DNA from 2 places in the Paraburkholderia sp. 2C genome. Region 1 is predicted to be linked to the other one. Evidence: predicted binding sites of a transcription regulator. Region 1 holds the regulator's gene; the other holds the start of a gene.

Region 1 (8,382 bases):
GCGCTGATGGGCCCGACGGGCGTCGGCAAGACGACCACGACCGCGAAGCTCGCCGCGCGCTGCGTGATGCGCTACGGCGCGAGCAAGGTCGCGCTGCTGACCACCGATAGCTACCGGATCGGCGGCCACGAGCAGCTGCGCATCTTCGGCAAGATTCTCGGCGTGTCGGTGCACGCGGTGAAGGACGGCGCCGATCTGCAGCTCGCGCTGTCCGAGCTGCGCAACAAGCACATCGTGCTGATCGACACGATCGGCATGAGCCAGCGCGACCGCCTCGTGTCGGACCAGATCGCGATGCTGTCCCGCGCGGGCCAACCCGTGCAGCGCCTGCTGCTGCTGAACGCGACCTGCCACGGCGACACGCTCAACGAAGTCGTGCAGGCCTATCAAAGCGCGCCGGACAAGCAGCCGCTCGCGGGCTGCATCCTGACGAAGCTCGACGAAGCGACCAATCTCGGCAGCACGCTCGACGCGGTGCTGCGCTACCGGTTGCCCGTGCACTACGTTTCGACCGGCCAGAAAGTGCCGGAAAACCTCTACGTCGCAACGAAGAAATTCCTCGTTCGCAGCGCGTTCTGCATCCCGCGCGATCACTCGCCGTTCGTCCCTCAGGAAGACGACGTCCCGGGTCTGCTCTCCGCGCTGTCCGCACGCTCGACTGCCGAGCAGCATGAGGTCCGGTTTGGCTAAGTTCGTGTCCGATCAGGCAGAAGGACTGCGGCGCCTGCTGGCGCGCCACGGTTCGCGCGCGATCGCCGTCACCGGCGGCACGGCCGGCGTCGGCTGTTCGACGACCGTCGTGAATCTCGCGGCGGCGCTTGCGGCGCAGGGCAAGGACGTGCTCGTCGTCGACGAGCATGCGGGCGAACCGCACGCGATCGCCGCGACGCCCAACGGCGCCGCGGCCGAACGCTTCGTCGCGTTTACGCGCGGCGAGATGGCGCTCGATGCGGCAACCGATCGCCACAGCGCGGGCTTCGCGGTGCTGGCCGCGCCGCGCAGCCATCGCGATATGTGCAAGCCGTCGCAACTGGCCGCCGTGTTCGACAGCACGGCCGACGTCGTGCTGATCGACGTGCAGTTCGAGCGCGACGGCATGCTGTCGGACCTCGCGCTGCAGGCGCACGACCTGATGATGGTCACGCGCGTCGCCGCGCAGGCGATCACCGATACGTACGCGTGCATGAAGCGCCTGCACTACGCGTATGCGATCGCCCAATTCCGCGTGCTGGTCAATCAGGTGCACAGCGTCACCGATGCGCAGCTCGCGCTCGACAACCTCGCGGCTGTCGCGGGGCGTTATCTGACCGTGGCGCTCGAGGGCGCCGGCTGCGTCGCGGCGGACCCGCTGATGACGCGCTCCGGGGAACTGTCGCGCTGCATCGTCGAAGCCTTCCCTTCGACACCCGCCGCGCGCGACTTCCGGCACCTCGCCGCGGAACTGCAGTACTGGCCGATGCGGCCAGCGATGTCATCGCGCGCGCCGTGGTCGGCGAGCGCGGCAGTCACGACGGCGTCACACGCCGAACAACCGTCCGCACAACACGCCTGACAGGCAGCGGACAAGGGGAGCTCGATGTACAACGCTCAAGGAAAGATTTCTCAGGCCGACGTTCTGACGAAATACACGCCGCTGGTCCGGCGGCTCGGTCTGCAGCTGGTGGCGAAGATGCCGGCGAGCGTGGACCTCGACGATCTGATCCAGGCCGGCATGATCGGCCTGCTCGACGCCGCAAGCCGCTACAAGGAAGATCAGGGTGCGCAGTTCGAAACCTACGCGAGCCAGCGCATTCGCGGCGCGATGCTCGACGAGCTGCGCAGCAACGACTGGCTGCCGCGCAGCGTGCGGCGCACGTCGCGCGAGCTCGAGATGGCCGTGCATCAGGTCGAGCAGCAGCTCGGCCGCGCCGCGAGCGAAGCCGAAATCGCGCAGCACCTGAAGATGCCGCTCGAAGAGTATCAGGCGATGCTGCAGGACCTGCACGGCAGCCAGTTGATCTACTACGAAGACTTCGACCGCTCCGCCGACGACGAACCGTTCCTCGACCGCTATTGCGTCGATCACTCGGACCCGCTGTCCGCGCTGCTCGACGAGAGCCTGCGCGGCGCGCTGATCGAAGCGATCGAGCGGCTGCCGGAGCGCGAGAAGCTGCTGATGTCGCTGTATTACGAGCGCGGCATGAACCTGCGCGAGATTGGCGCCGTGATCGAGGTCAGCGAATCGCGCGTGTGCCAGCTGCATAGCCAGGCGGTCGCGCGGCTGCGTGCACGCTTGCGTGAAATGGCGTGGGCGGCCGAGGAGAGCTGAAAAGGGTAGTGGCGTCCGGCAAGGGTTTGCCGGGAATTTATACCCCATAATCAAATCATAGGGTATAAATAGCGCCGGCTGGCCTTATACCCTACAATGCAATCGTAGGGTATAAATCTCGCCGTCATGCCGACTTTTTACAACCATGCGCTGCAAACGCTGTACGCCTCCGTTGCGGAGCGTGCCGCCGCGCAGACGCAAATCCTGCTTCACTCGCCTGGCTCCGCCTCGATCAAGGTCGTCGACGGGAAAAACTACGTTTACTGGCGTGTTTATCTTGCATCGGGTAAGCGCGTCGAAACATCGCTCGGCCGCGCGGGCGAGCCGCTAACCAATGCCACGCTCGACGCGAAAATGCAGGAAAGCCTCCAGATGCGTGGGTTGGCCGCCGACGTTCAGGTATTGCGCAAGTCCGGCTTTGCCGCCGCCGACAATTCCGCCGCCCTCACCATCGCGACGCTCTACAACGCGGGCATCTTCAGTCACGGCGGGGTACTGGTCGGCTCGCACGCGTTCGGTGCGCTGCTGAACGGGCTCGGTGTGCGCATGTCGGCGAACTACCGGACCGAAGACATCGATATCGGCAGTACCGGCGCGATTTCGGTCGCGATTCCGCAAAACCGCAGCTTCCTCGATATTCTGCGCGACAGCAGCCTGCCTTTTCTCGAAGTGCCGGAACTCGATGCGCGCCGCCCCGCGACCCCGTTCAAGGCGCGCGGGCAACCGTTGAAGGTCGATCTACTCGTGCCGGGCACCGAAGCGTACGAAACGAAACCGCTACCGCACTTGCGCGCGCACGCAACGGGGCTGCCGTACTTCCGATATTTGCTGACCGAGGCGACGAGCGGTTTTGTGCTCGGCAAGGAACATGCGGTTCCGGTCACGGTGCCGGACCCCGCCAGGTTTGCGCTTCACAAACTCGTTGTCAGCACGCTGCGCGGGCCCGCGTTTGCCGCGAAGGCCGGCAAGGACCGCCGTCAGGCAGCGGTGCTCATCGATGCGCTGATGGAGCGCTACCCGGACTTGCTGGAAGCGGCGGCGGAAAAAATCGAGAAGAAGGCGCGGCCGCGCGTGGCGACGGCGGCTGCGCTTGCGGTGAAGTTCGAACTGGATCTGTCGGAGCGGGCGCGCGATTTTCTCGCGGACCTGAGTGATACCTGAAGGGCACCCCGGTTGCACTTGAGCGCCGCCCCGTGAAGCGCGCTTCGCCTACAGCCCCGAATACATCGGCACCTTGCCGTCCGGGCCGTAGAACGACGAGGCCACTTCGGGTGTCCCGCGCAGCACCGCCAGAATCCGGCGGTTGTAGTCCATGCGCGTGCGGATCATCAGGCCGTTGTTGAAGTTGAGCTTGCGCGCGCGTTCCGCCGATTTCTGCAGCAGGCGCCACTGCTCGTCCAGGCGCGTATCGGTGGCGGCGGCGAGATCCATCCCGCGCTTGCCGGCCGGCAGGCCGCGCTCGCGCAGATGCCCTTCGCGTGCGCGCTCGAGCATGGCGAGCTTGTCGGCCATCGAGGTCTTCTGTTCGACGATCGGCTTCAGGATTTCGCCAGGGTACGCGGTGGTCAGCGCTTTCTGTTCGACGGCGAGCAAGGAGGCAAAAGCTTCGACGGTCGCGTATTCGTCGATGATGGTGTCAAGCAGGGCGTCTTTCATCTCTCACTCAAACGTTAATCCGCCTGCATGACGCAGGCGGGCGCAGGTTTCTACATGCGTCCGCCAGTGAGCGCGCCCTGAAAAAGTACGTTCGGACGCTCAGCTGCCGGACGGCTGGGTGCCTTGCAGCAGGCTGCGTGCGGTTTCGAGCACGCCATCGGCAATCTTCGACGCATCGATCTTCAGCGAGCCGTCGCGGATCGCCTGCTTGATCGACTCGACCTGCTGCGTATCGATATCGGCCGAACCCGACGCGGCGAGGCTCTGCAAATGGCCCGCGAGCGCCGACAGGCTGACGTCCGCCGCCGCCGCCCCGCCGCTCGAGACCGGCGTACGTGCCGTGTTCGGGCCGGCAGCGGCGGTTTCGCCCTGCTGGCCGCGCTGCACGCCGTTGTTGAGCGGCGTCAGATTCGGGTTGGTGCTGGAATCGACTTTCACGATGGGCTTCCTGAACGATTTGACTGTGATATCGGCAGTCGCCGGCCGAAACTTTAGCGCAACCGCAGCCCACTGTTTTTTCGTCTTCCGTCACCTTTTCCGTGTCTGAAACCCGTTCGCGAGACGCGGTAAGCACCTTCACATCTGGATCTCGACGGTCGAACCGTCTTTCACCACGCCGGTCACGATCTGGCCGTTCATGGTCTTGACCCGCACCTGCTGGCCCGGCGTCGCGTTGTTCATCGCGTTGCCCTCAGCCGAAATCGAGAACCCTTCGCCGGACGCGACGACGCGCACCGTCTGTCCGACCGTCACCGATGTGGTGCCGCGAATCGTGTCCTGGCGCAGCGGCAGCCCGGCGCCGATACGCACGAGCGCGACCGCGCCGACCGCTTGCGACGGATCGGTGATCACCGTTTGCGGCAAGGTCGCGAGGTCGCCTTCGTGGGCGACGAGATCGGCGGCGGTCAGCGTTTCGCCCGGAGCGATCTGGCGCGAGGCGGTGTAGTAGGTCGCCTGCAGCGAGATGCGCGCCTGCAGATAGAGCGTCCATGGCCGCGCGCCCGCGCAGCGCACGCCGACCGACGTGCGTCCCCACAACCGTGCGCCGACCGGCATGAACGGCTCGAGCGCCGTGCAGGCCGCAAGGCCGCGCGGAAAGGCGGGAGCGACGGTAATCGTGATCTTGCCGGGCAGACCGGCCGTTTGCTGCTCGAGAAACGTGAGCGCGGTTGCGCGGATCGTCTCGCCGTCCTGCTGGCCGGCGGGCACCGGGGCGGCATTGGCCGCGCTCGCGGCAAGCGTGTTGGCGCCGCCGGCGTTGACCGTGGCGACGGCCGGAACGGTGCCGCCGGCCACGGCCGCGCGCGGTGTGTAACGCACGGGCTGGAGTTGCGCGGCTGGTGCGGCTGGTGCGAGGCGTTGAGGGGCCGGCGCGGCGGCTTGAGCGGTGGACGCGGACGCCTGAGCGGCCAATTGCGCAGACGGTTGCGCCGCGCCTGTTGCCGCCGCTTGCCGCGGGGCTTGTGCGTTCAAGCCGGGTTGTCCCGCCGACGCGGGCTGCGGCTGCGCGGCCTTCGCCGCGGCCCACTGCTGCACGGCTTTGATCTGCGCCGCGCTTGCTTGCTCTGCCGTCATCGGCTGCGCGCTGGCCGCCTGGGTTCTGATCGCCGCCGTGCCACCGGGGCCGCCGAGTTGCGGCGGCTCGCCGCGCGCGGAAAGCGGATCGATCTGGACCGGCGCCGATGCATCGGCCGCATCGGCCGCGCGAATGTCGGAAGCGGGCACGCTGTAGCGCGCCTGCGCGTTGCTGACAACAACCGGCGCCACCCCTTGGGCAGGCGGCTGCACCGTCACGGGTTGCAGCGTCACCGGCACGCCGGGCAGCGCGCGGGCAGTCAGGACGCGGCCGGTCGTGACCGTCCCGCGCGTCGCGTTCGCGGCATAACCGCCCGCCGTCGTTTGCGCGCCCGGCTCACCGGTGCCGGGAATGACGATTTCGCCGTTGTTTGCACTGGCATCGGCGTCGAAGGCGCGCTGCGCCGCGCGTGCCGGACGCAGCGCGGCGAGCGCGGCCGCGCTCGGCTGTGCCGGATGAGATGTCATGCCCATGCGCGCGGCAAGCGCTTGCGCATCGGCGGGATTCTTTTCACCGGGACCGGGAATCACGATCGGGCCGCCATTGTCCTGCGCATAAGCGAGCGTGGGCATCGCGCCGGCGGCGATCACGACGGGCAAGCCCGCGCCCGGCAAGGCCATGCCGAGCAACGCCGCAACCGGCAAAACACGCGATGCGCGCAACGCGGGCCACCCCGGCCACCCCGGCCGCGCCGCGCCGCGCAGCCGCGCGGCGCGAGACACGCCGGGCAGGGCAGCAAAAGCGGGCAGGGCCATGGCAACTCTCCAGAACAAGGACGGACGCGCGAGCCGCGACGGCCCGCAGGGACTGAACGGTACAGGACGCATTCTAGGGAGCGGCCTCTCACGGCAAACGTTGAATAGAGGGGGGCTTCCCCGGCTATTCGTTCAATTGGCCCTTGCATCGCGCCCCTAAGATGCACTCCATGCGAAAAAGCCTTTGCGTATTGCTTTCGCCGCCGCCGGACATGCGCCGCGGCCAGCATGCGCAAGGGCGGCAGGCGAATATGGCCGCGGACCGTTCATACGGAGAGATGCCCGATGCTTGACAGGCTCGATCAGGATTTTGCGTTCAACAAGGAAGCGCTCGACGTGCGCGCGTACCGGCAGGAAGTGCTGTCGTCGAACATTGCGAACGCCGATACGCCGAACTACAAGGCGCGCGACATCAACTTCTCGTCGTCGCTCGCGGGCGCGTTGCGCCAGGCCGGCGGGGAGTCGGGTGCGGGTTCCGGTGCATCGCGGCTCCAGATGACGCAACCGGCCGGCGTGACGAGCGGGATGACGCTCGCGACGACCGCGGCCGGCCATATGGCCGGCAAGGCGAGGCTGATTCCGACGGGTGGCCCGGCCGAAGACTACGGCCAGCTGAAGTACCGGATTCCCGCGCAGGCCGCGCTCGACGGCAACACGGTGGACCTCGACTCGGAACGCGTGCAGTTCGCCGACAACACGCTGCATCTGGAATCGGGCATGACGCTTGTGTCGTCGCAGATCAAGGGATTGCTGTCGGCGATCACGTCGGGCAGCTAACAGAACATAACGGCATAACCCGCCAGGCAGCAGCACTCAATTAACGCTACGGGATCAACGAAGGAGGCTCGCAAGGCCATGTCATTGATGAACATCTTCAAGGTGGCGGGTTCGGCGCTGACTGCGGAGTCGCAGCGCCTGAACGTCACCGCGTCGAATCTGGCGAACGCGGACAGCACGACCGGTCCGGACGGCAAGCCGTATCGCGCGAAGCAGGTGGTCTTCGCGGTCGACCCGCTCGGCGGCTCGCGCTCGCCGTCGGGCCAGCAGATCGGCGGCGTCCAGGTGACGAGCGTGATGGACGATCCGACGCCGATGAAAACGACGTACGACCCGAGCAACCCGGCGGCCAACTCGGACGGCTATGTGACGGCGCCGAACGTCGACCCGGTGCAGGAGATGGTGAACATGATCTCGGCGTCCCGCTCGTATCAGGCGAACGTCGAGACGCTGAACACCGCGAAGAACCTGATGCTGAAAACGCTGACGATCGGCTCTTAACCGGGCAGCTGAGGAGAAATTTCTTGAGCACGCCAATTGGAAACAACGGCACCACGACCAACAACACGCCGACCGACACGATGGGCCCGAACGCGGGCACGTCGGCATCCGATCTGCAGACGACGTTCCTGAAGCTGCTCGTCACGCAGTTGCAGAACCAGGATCCGACCTCGCCGATGGACAGCTCGCAGATGACGTCGCAGCTCGCGCAGATCGATACGGTGAGCGGCATCGCGCAGCTCAACCAGTCGCTCGGCTCGTTGTCCGCGCAACTGTCGGCGAGCGAAGCGGGCCAGGCGTCGTCGCTGGTCGGACGCACGGTGCTCGTACCGGGCAATACGTTCACGGTCGCGAACCCGAACGACCCCACCACGGGCCAGCCGGACACGACCAAGGTCGCCGCATCGCCGTTCGGTATCAAGCTGCCGGCCAACGCGACGGACCTGCAGGTGCAGGTCGTCAATTCGTCCGGCGCGGTGGTCAAAACGATCGATCTCGGCCAGCAGCCTGCCGGCGTCATTCCGGTGCCGAGCTTCAACGCGGTCGACCAGGGCGGCAACAATCTGCCGCCGGGCAATTACTCGTTCACGGTCACGGACGCCGGCGGCGCCGCGACCGGTGCCAACGCGCCTGTCGCGCTGACCGGCCTCGCCGTGATCGGCGTCGTCACGCAGGCCGACGGCACACCAGGACTTACGTTGCAGACCGGCCAGACCATCCCGCTCAACGGCGGCGCATCGGCCTTCCTTTGATTTGCATTCGATACGGAGCACACCATGGGTTATCAAACAGCTTTGAGCGGTCTGGCG
Region 2 (8,382 bases), on a different contig from region 1:
GTTGCTGCCCAAATCGAACTCGACAAGCTTCGGCGTTGCGCCTTGACCCGCGGCGGTCAGCACCGCGCGCCCGGAATCGAGCACCCATAGACGATCGGCCTTGTCGACCCACATCGCCTGCGGAACCGCCCATTCATGTTCCGTGTCCGTGCCGGACGTGTTCCAGGCTTCGTCGGGATAGGGGCTTACCGCACCGGTTTGCGCATTGACCTCGACGAGCCTGTCGCCGGACTGCGCGGCGGGGGCGCTCGCGAAAATGCGGCCCTCATGAGAGACACCGATGCCGACGAGCTTGAACGTATCGAAGGTCTTGACGGTTTCAAGCGGAGGCCCGTAGTCGCCCTGCGGCTCGGCCGATAGAGCCGGCGCAATGCCGGCGGCAACGGCCGCACAGGCCAGTGCGATTCTCGCAAGCTTCGTTATTTGCACGTCCAGTCTCCGTTGTTAAGCAAGTAATGAGTTGGAGACTGGGGTAGAAAAGCAGCGAAGACTATCGGGACTTATCTCGATGCGAACGGGCTGTCAGTTGGCTTTCAATGGCAATCGATCAACGCTTCCTGAGAAACGGCGTTGCAATGACGTTGCACGGTTTCTGCGGCCGTGTGAAAGCATGCTTCGTCGCGAGGCCAACTTGCCAGCGCGTCCAGGCACTCATGCGCATAACGTGCGCCGGCAAGCTGTTGCAGAAAAGTGCTGTCGTTAGCGAGGCGTTTCACAAGCCGTACGCCAGCCGCTTTGCACGCGGCTTGTTCGCTTAACGCGCCGAGCGCTTTCAGGCAATTGATGAAATGCTTCGCGGTAAGACGTTCGCATACCGATGAGTCGGTGGCGAACCGCCTTGCCAACTGCGCGGTCGCACGCCGGCACATGTCATCGGAAGGCCACTGCGCCAATGCGTCTATGCAGACCGCCAGATGCCTCGCGTTCAGATTGTGTCGCAGGTTTCCGTCTTCGGATATTCGCCTGGCTAGTCGAAGGCCCGCGACATGACATGCGTCATCTTCGTTCCAGCGGCTCAGCGCGTTGATGCAAATCGCGAGCCGCACGCCGTTTAACTGGCGAACGAGGGCTTCGTCCGCGGAAATACGTCTGGCCAGCAGCCTGCCTGCCTCTTTGCATATCGGCTCCTGGTGCCATTTTGCTAGTGCGCTAAAGCAGTTTGCTACGGCTTGTCCATTCAAATGGGTTAATGAAGCACTTCCGCTTGCAAGATGAGTTGTTAAAGAAAGTCCAGCCTGCTTAAAAAATCCATCTTCGTCCCACCTTGCTAACGAAGCAAGGCATCCCGCCAATTCATAGCTACTGAGCGATTCACGTAAGGCATCGTCGATCAGCAGTCGATTTGCCATCAACGTCGCGGCCTTTTTGCAAGTGTCTTCGCGGTGCCATTTGCTTAGCAATGAAAGAAATGTCACGACATCGCGAGCGCTAACCGAAACGAGCGACCACGAACGATCATCGATCACGCGCTTCGACAGCGTGAGCGCGACGTGCTTATCGTCTGTTCGAGCGCTTGCGGTATTGTCTGGCATGCCGTTTGGAAACGCATAAAGCAAAACGTTGCGCGGTTTCATTCGTTCCTTGTCCTGCGAACTCATCACCGCGACGCTATCTTCTTCCATCGTCTTCGTCGCCGCTTGCGCGTATGACCACTTTCTTTTGCGTGAGTGGGCCCTACGCGCTTTTAATCCTCAAGCCTCCCCCATCATTGCCGTCAACGCGGGCTAAGGCGGCCGGCAATTAACACTTGTCTTCGCTGATCTCAATGTCGCAAGTCTTAATGACTCGATCCTTTAGGGGAGCAACCTTATGCTTAGCATTAACAGCAATATTCCCTCGCTCGTCGCTCAGGAAAACCTCAATGCCTCGGGCAGCGCCCTGTCGCAGGCGATCACACGCCTCTCGTCAGGTCAGCGCATCAACGAAGCGGCCGACGATGCGGCGGGTCTCGCGATCGCCACTTCGCTGCAGACGCAGATCAATGGTTTAGATCAGGGTGTATCGAATGCAAACGATGGTGTGTCGCTCGTGCAAACGGCCGGTACCGGGCTCACGCAGATCACAGCGAGTCTGGAGCGCATTCGCTCGCTTGCCGGCGAAGCGGCAGGCGGAACCTTGACCGCGTCCAACCAGCAAGCGTTGCAACAGGAAGTGGCCGCGCAGATCTCTGAAGTAAACCGCATCGCTTCGCAAACGCAGTTCAACGGCCTTGGCCTGCTCAACGGTCAAGCCGGCGTCATCAATGTGCAGGTGGGCGCAAACGTCGGCCAGACGGTTGCGCTCGACCTGAGCCAGGGTGTTTCCGCGGCATCGCTTGGCGGCGGTTTTGTGCAGGCAGGCAATACGCTCGGCACGATCACCGGACTGAATCTGAACGCGGACGGCACGGAAGCAAGCGGTGCCGGCGCGATTACGTCGATCAACGTTATCTCGGACGGCAGCGGCGGTTTCACGTTTACGGACCAGAACGGCAATGCCATTTCGACGGCCGCATCGGCCGCATTGTTCACCACGACGACAACCAACGGCGTTTCGTCGCTGTCGGTGGGATCCAGCAGTGCGTTGACGCCGGCAAACGAACTCGCCGCGATCTCATCTGCCGCTAGTGCGGGTTCCGGCGCGGCAGACGGCACGGTTTTCGGCGTTATTTCGGGCATCAACATCGATTCCACGACGGGCAAGGACGCACCCGTGGGCGACACGAACACCATCACGTCGGTCACGGTCGAGTCGGACGGCAAGGGCGGTCTGAAGTTTATCGATCAGCACGGCAATCAATTAGGTTCGGGCGCACAGGCGGGCCTTTTCAACGCCAGCTCGGGCGGCGCGCTCTCGTTCGCCAATGTGCCGACCAGCACGATTGGTTCGACTGCGGCGGGCGCCCAGCCGTCGGGCAGTGCGCTCGCGAACATCGACACACTGAACGTCCCGACCTCGGTCGCGAAGATCGACATCAGCACGACGCAAGGTGCGAACAATGCACTGCTGTCTATCGATAACGCGCTCGCTTCGATCGCGAATATCCAGGCATCGCTCGGTGCTGCGCAGAACCGCTTGACCGGGATCTCGCAATCTCAGGAGAACGAGTCGACCGATCTGGCAAGCGCGCACTCGCAGATCACGGACGCCGACTTCGCGCAGGAGACGGCAAACCTGAGCAAGGCGCAAGTGCTGCAGCAAGCGGGTATTTCGGTACTGGCGCAAGCAAATTCGATACCGCAGCAGGTGCTCTCACTTCTGCAGCACTAAGTCTCGTGTAACAGGCACACGGATGAGTCGCGCGAGTACGCAGCGAGGCTCATCCGCGAGCACGAACTCTCGGACATCGTCCCGGATTCGCGCCATGTCCGGATAGCCGTACTAACCGGCCGCGCAGGCCAGATGGAGTATTCGAATGTCGACTTCACCCGTTGCCGCCCAGGCGGCCGCTGCGGCTCAGGCAGCAGCACAAGCTGTTCAACAGGCCGCCCAGTCGCTGATTTCCACCTCGACCGGCACTCCGCTCGACGTCAATTCGCTTGTGACGACGCTGGTCAAAGCAAGGATAGCCGGCCCCGCGGCCGCGTTGTCTGCACAGTCGACGAACGACGGTACGGAGATCCGTGGGCTTGGGTTGTTAGAGGGGAACATGCTCGGGCTGGAGACGGCGCTCGGTCCGTTTCTGAACGGCAGTGCGCTTGCGTCGTTCAGCGCGACGTTGAGCGGCGACGGCATAACCGCAAAGACGGGAGCCGGCGCATCGGCAGGCACGTATCAAATCGACACAAAGCAGATTGCTCAGGCTCAGACCATAACGTCCGGCAGCTTTTCTCAATCCGATGCGAATGCGCTGGGCTCGGGCACACTGGACATTTCGCTTGGTACCGGAGATGGCGCGAAGTCGTTTCAGATCAACGTCGATTCATCGAACGACAGCCTCGCGGATGTTGCGGCTGCAATCAACTCTGCATCTGGCAATCCCGGCATCACGGCGACCGTCATCAGCGGCGCAAATGGGCCAGCGCTTAGCCTGCAGTCCACGTCAACGGGGGCAGCTAACACGATCAGCATCGGCGTGACAGGTGCGGCAAGCGACAGTGCACTTGCGAAGTTGGCGGTGACGTCGTCTACCACCACGGACCCGAGTGCGCCGGTGGGCTCGTCCACCATCACATCGACCGACAGCTTCTGGACGCAGTCGCAGGCCGCGCAAGACGCGCAGCTTACGGTGAACAATGTGCCCGTCACCGAATCGACGAATACGATCTCCGACGCAATTCCCGGCGTGACGCTCACGCTGACCGCAAAGGGCATAGGCGCACAGACGCTGACGGTCGCGCCGGACGACGGCACGGTCGAAAACGATCTTTCCGCCTTCGTGACGGCCTATAACGCCGTGATCGACCAGCTGAATTCGCTTGCCGCGCCGGCCACGTCGAATGTGCCTGGCAGCGGCGGCACGCTGCTCGGCGACGAAATGATCAACCAGCTTGGCGCGTCGCTTGGCGGTATCGTGGGCGGCCTCGTGTCGAACGGTGGCTTGCAGGGCACGCTCGCGTCACTCGGCATTACGTTTCAGAAAAATACGGGCGGCCAACCGTTTGCGGAGTTGCAGATCGACGCGGACCCGAACAGCCCTACGCTCGAAGACGCGGTCGCCAACAACCCGGGGCTGATCGGAGCACTCTTCAACGACACGAACGGCATCGCGCAGCAACTCGACTCGGTGCTGACCTCGTATACATCCGAACAAGGCATCATCACAAATCGCACGAACGACCTGACCGCCGACATCGCGAATCTTGCGAAGCAGCAGGACGATCTCGATGACTTTGCTGCGCAGCTGACTTCGCAATTCAACGACCAGTTCACCTCACTCAATACAATCCTGGCACAGGCGCAGTCGAATTCGAACTTTCTGACCTCGTTGTTCGGCGGCTCCAACAGCAATGGTGCATTAGCGCAAAACAGCAAGTAGGAGCGGCGCCGCTTGACGGCGCCTTCATGCCGGACTTGCCGCTCACCGCTCAATGGGGCTACCGGCTTGAGCGGCGCAAGAATTCGCGAGGAGTCATGCTATAGCGGCTCCTGAACGCACGGCTAAAGTGTGCTTCGCTTGAGAAGCCGCAGCGATACGCCACCTCCTTGATCGACACTCTGCCGTGTGCGGGCGAGGAGAGCAGGCGCGATGCGCGTTCGAGTCGCATCTGCCAGACGAAGCGCATCGGCGATAGACCATCGGCCTTCATCAGGCGATTCAGCTGGTTGAGCGATACGCCGATTTCCTCGGCGATGCGCTCGACGCTAAGCCGTTGCTCGCCAAGCAACCGGATGATGGTCTGCTTCGCATGAAATGCGGTTGCGACCCGAGGCCTGTCAGCGCCATTTCCCGGACGCGTGAGAAGCGTATCCATCATATCGAGGCATTGACGGCTTAGCTGATCCGACAGGTAAGGACTGACCACGCCCGCCTGTCTTTCGAAGTATTGCACAAACTCGCCGACTGCCCGTACGTCAGGGCATTGAATATCCGGTGCCAGATATTGCTGGACCGCATCGTGGCCGCCACGTTCGCGCAACGCTTTCTTAGGCAAGCGAAGCAGCAGAAGTTCGGTGGGTTCCCGGTAAATTTCGGTAAAGTAGCTATCCGGATTGACGAACAGCACGCTGCCCGGCCCGAAAGATTGCTCGTTTTTACCGCTTACCAGATCGAACGACCCGCTTTGGACGATCTTGCAGTAAAGGTAATCGTCTTCACCTCCCACTTCCTTGAACCGGTTCACGAGCGGCGAGATATTTTGCCAGGCTACGCGGACAGTTGTCATCTGAATCTCGCCGGCCTGTCGTGCCTTGATGAAGCAACCGGGCAAAGAAGAACGTGTAAGCGTGGAGTGCACGTCGTAGCCTTCCGCCATGACCGTGGTCCACGACTCCGCGTTGGTGAATTGCACATCCCATTGCTGAAGCTTGCTAGACATGGATCAGTCTCAACCTTTGCCAGTATGACAATTGATTTGGGTACTTTCAGCATGAAAGCGTTCGCTCGAAAGCTGCTGATTCCGTCCAGTCATGAACATATGAGGTAGCGGTTTATTCCGGTTTGGCGTGTCGGTTAGCTAAACAGAAAACGGACGAATTTTCAGGCAAGCGATTCATTCGTCAGTCAACCCTGTGTGTGGGCAAATGGATTATTCTGCGTACCGCTTTGCAGTGAGAGTGCGCTTGGACGATTCGCTTTGACGAGTCCAATCGTTAGGGATGCTATGACTGATACGCGCATAAGCCTTTGCTGGGAATCGCGTTCGGTCGTGGGCCACAGATGGTACTGGGGATGAATCGCTTCGTCACACAATCGCTTGAAGACCAGGTCGCCAGAACGGAACACGAGTGGCGCGACCTGGTGAGGACGAACTGGAGCATGGAGTGCGAATTCGATGCGGGAATTCAGCGCGATCTTCGGACCGCATCGTGGATCATGGAAGATCTTCGATTCGAAACCGCGGATCTGTCCGGTCAGCGATGGACATGGATTCCAGGACGCGGACACAACAACTGGAGAAGCGATGCGCTCGTCATACTGCTTGTCGAAAGCGGTGCGATCGACATGGAACAGGACGGGATCCGGTTGAGCCTGACGGAAGGGGCGCTGTTGTTGTTCGACGCCAGCATCGAATACACGCAGACGTCGCATCGCGATTCTCGCGCGCTAGCGTTGCGCATGCCGAGAGCGGCGCTTGAGAAAAGAGGCGCCGTACTGCACAGCCGCGAGATGTTCATGCCGGACGTGACGTCGCCGGACGTGGCGGTGCTGAGGTCGTTCATCGCATCAACGGCCGCTTACGGCCAGCACTGCAGTCCACACGGAAAGACGCTGACCGCCGAGCACCTGACCGACCTGATGGAGATAGTCGCCGACGACCTGAATGCGCCACGACCCATGCGCAGTTCCGACGCGATGCTAAGAGAGATCAAGCGTTACATCAAGCGCCACGTCGGAGACGAGAGCATGAGCGTGGAAACGGTGGCGAGCGCGATGGGCGTATCGAGGCGGTATCTGACCCGGCTTTTTGAGCGCGACGGATCGTCGATGACGCGTTATCTGCTGCATCAGCGACTCGCCAGGGCAAAGAAAATCCTCGCGACCGGAGGCGAGACGCTGCGCGTTAGCGAAGTGGCATGGCAGTGCGGATTTGTTAGCGCGGCCCACTTCAGCAATTCGTTCAAGAAGCTGTACGGCGTCAGCCCGGGAGAATTACAGCGTAGTCAAAAGTTCAGGCGCGCGCCGCCTGGACCCTGTGCCGATAAATGACCGGTGGTCAGCCTTCGTAAGGCTTTCACGCCGGATCGCCGCATGACCAGCATGTGGGATTGCTCAAAAAGTCGAACTCGCGAACCGCTTAACTTCCCGGAGAGCCATAAGCAGCGCTTGAGAGCGGGCCTCATTTGACAATTACATAGCTTTCGCTACCTTTAGAGACTTCGTCAGGCGGCGACTGCCGCTGTGACGCGCTATGTGATCCATCGACCCGACCAGAAAGCCATCGTGAATACCATCCAGATCCTGCTTCAAACGACCATTCCGCCTACTAGCGACGACTGGTCGATCGCGCGGTTCAGCCGACTGGCGGAATTGTTGCGATCGCATCGGGACGCCGAGGGACACGCCGTCTTCAATGTCGTCGCGCGCGACCGGGATCCGCCGGGCGAGCCCGACTCGATTCTGTCCCGCCTCGATGAGACGGAATTCGATCAGTTGTGGCTCTTCGCCGTCGACGTCGGCAACGGACTGACGCCTGAAGACTGCGCGGGCATCACGCGATTCCGCCGGTCCGGCCGCGGCCTGCTTGTCACGCGCGATCATATGGATCTCGGCTGTTCGCTTTGCACGCTGGGCGGGGTAGGCAAGGCGCATCACTTTCACACGCACAACCCCGACCCCGACGAATCGAGGCGCGTGATCGACGACCCGTTCACGTCCTATATTCTGTGGCCGAATTTTCACTCGGGCGCAAATGGAGACTTTCAGGAGGTGGCGATTGTCGGACCGACACATCCGATCCTCGCTGACCCCGAGTCGCCGACCGGCGCGATCCGCTTCCTGCCGGCGCATCCGCACGAAGGCGCCGTCGCCGCGCCGCACGATGAACCCGCGCGCGTGGTTGCACGCGGCACAAGCAAAGCCACGGGGAACAGCTTCAATCTCGCCGTCGTGTTCGAACCTTCGACGGATGGAGGCCCCGCGGTCGCCGAAAGTACGTTTCACCATTTCGCGGACTACAACTGGGACACGCGGCACGGCGCTCCGAGCTTCGTGAGCGAACCGCCGGGGAACGGCATGCAAACGGAGCAGCAGGCGATGCGCGACATTCACCGCTATTCGATCAATATCGCGAGGTGGCTAGG

The links. The regulator FliA, encoded in region 1, starts transcription of late flagellar genes. The targets are predictions, from matches to a motif close to CTAAAGTTTNNNNNNNNNNNGCCGNTA.
Region 2: a site for FliA is predicted at 1,691-1,717, ahead of ACYPXD_RS19750 (flagellin N-terminal helical domain-containing protein). Genes of this name have one in related genera too.

The regions. Positions count from the first base shown of each region.
Region 1 is NZ_BAAILL010000037.1:4,544-12,925, forward strand. Features, by position in the region: gene flhF (flagellar biosynthesis protein FlhF) at 1-690, shown strand, start outside; gene ACYPXD_RS16680 (MinD/ParA family ATP-binding protein) at 683-1,552, shown strand; gene ACYPXD_RS16685 (RNA polymerase sigma factor FliA) at 1,577-2,308, shown strand; gene ACYPXD_RS16690 (GSU2403 family nucleotidyltransferase fold protein) at 2,435-3,469, shown strand; gene ACYPXD_RS16695 (flagella synthesis protein FlgN) at 3,518-3,964, opposite strand; gene flgM (flagellar biosynthesis anti-sigma factor FlgM) at 4,064-4,402, opposite strand; gene flgA (flagellar basal body P-ring formation chaperone FlgA) at 4,541-6,295, opposite strand; gene flgB (flagellar basal body rod protein FlgB) at 6,581-7,072, shown strand; gene flgC (flagellar basal body rod protein FlgC) at 7,151-7,573, shown strand; gene ACYPXD_RS16720 (flagellar hook capping FlgD N-terminal domain-containing protein) at 7,654-8,325, shown strand; gene flgE (flagellar hook protein FlgE) at 8,350-8,382, shown strand, end outside.
Region 2 is NZ_BAAILL010000041.1:254,148-262,529, reverse strand. Features, by position in the region: gene ACYPXD_RS19760 (L-dopachrome tautomerase-related protein) at 1-429, opposite strand, end outside; gene ACYPXD_RS19755 (hypothetical protein) at 534-1,622, opposite strand; gene ACYPXD_RS19750 (flagellin N-terminal helical domain-containing protein) at 1,810-3,249, shown strand; gene fliD (flagellar filament capping protein FliD) at 3,395-4,957, shown strand; gene ACYPXD_RS19740 (AraC family transcriptional regulator) at 5,016-5,930, opposite strand; gene ACYPXD_RS19735 (helix-turn-helix domain-containing protein) at 6,311-7,288, shown strand; gene ACYPXD_RS19730 (hypothetical protein) at 7,523-8,382, shown strand, end outside.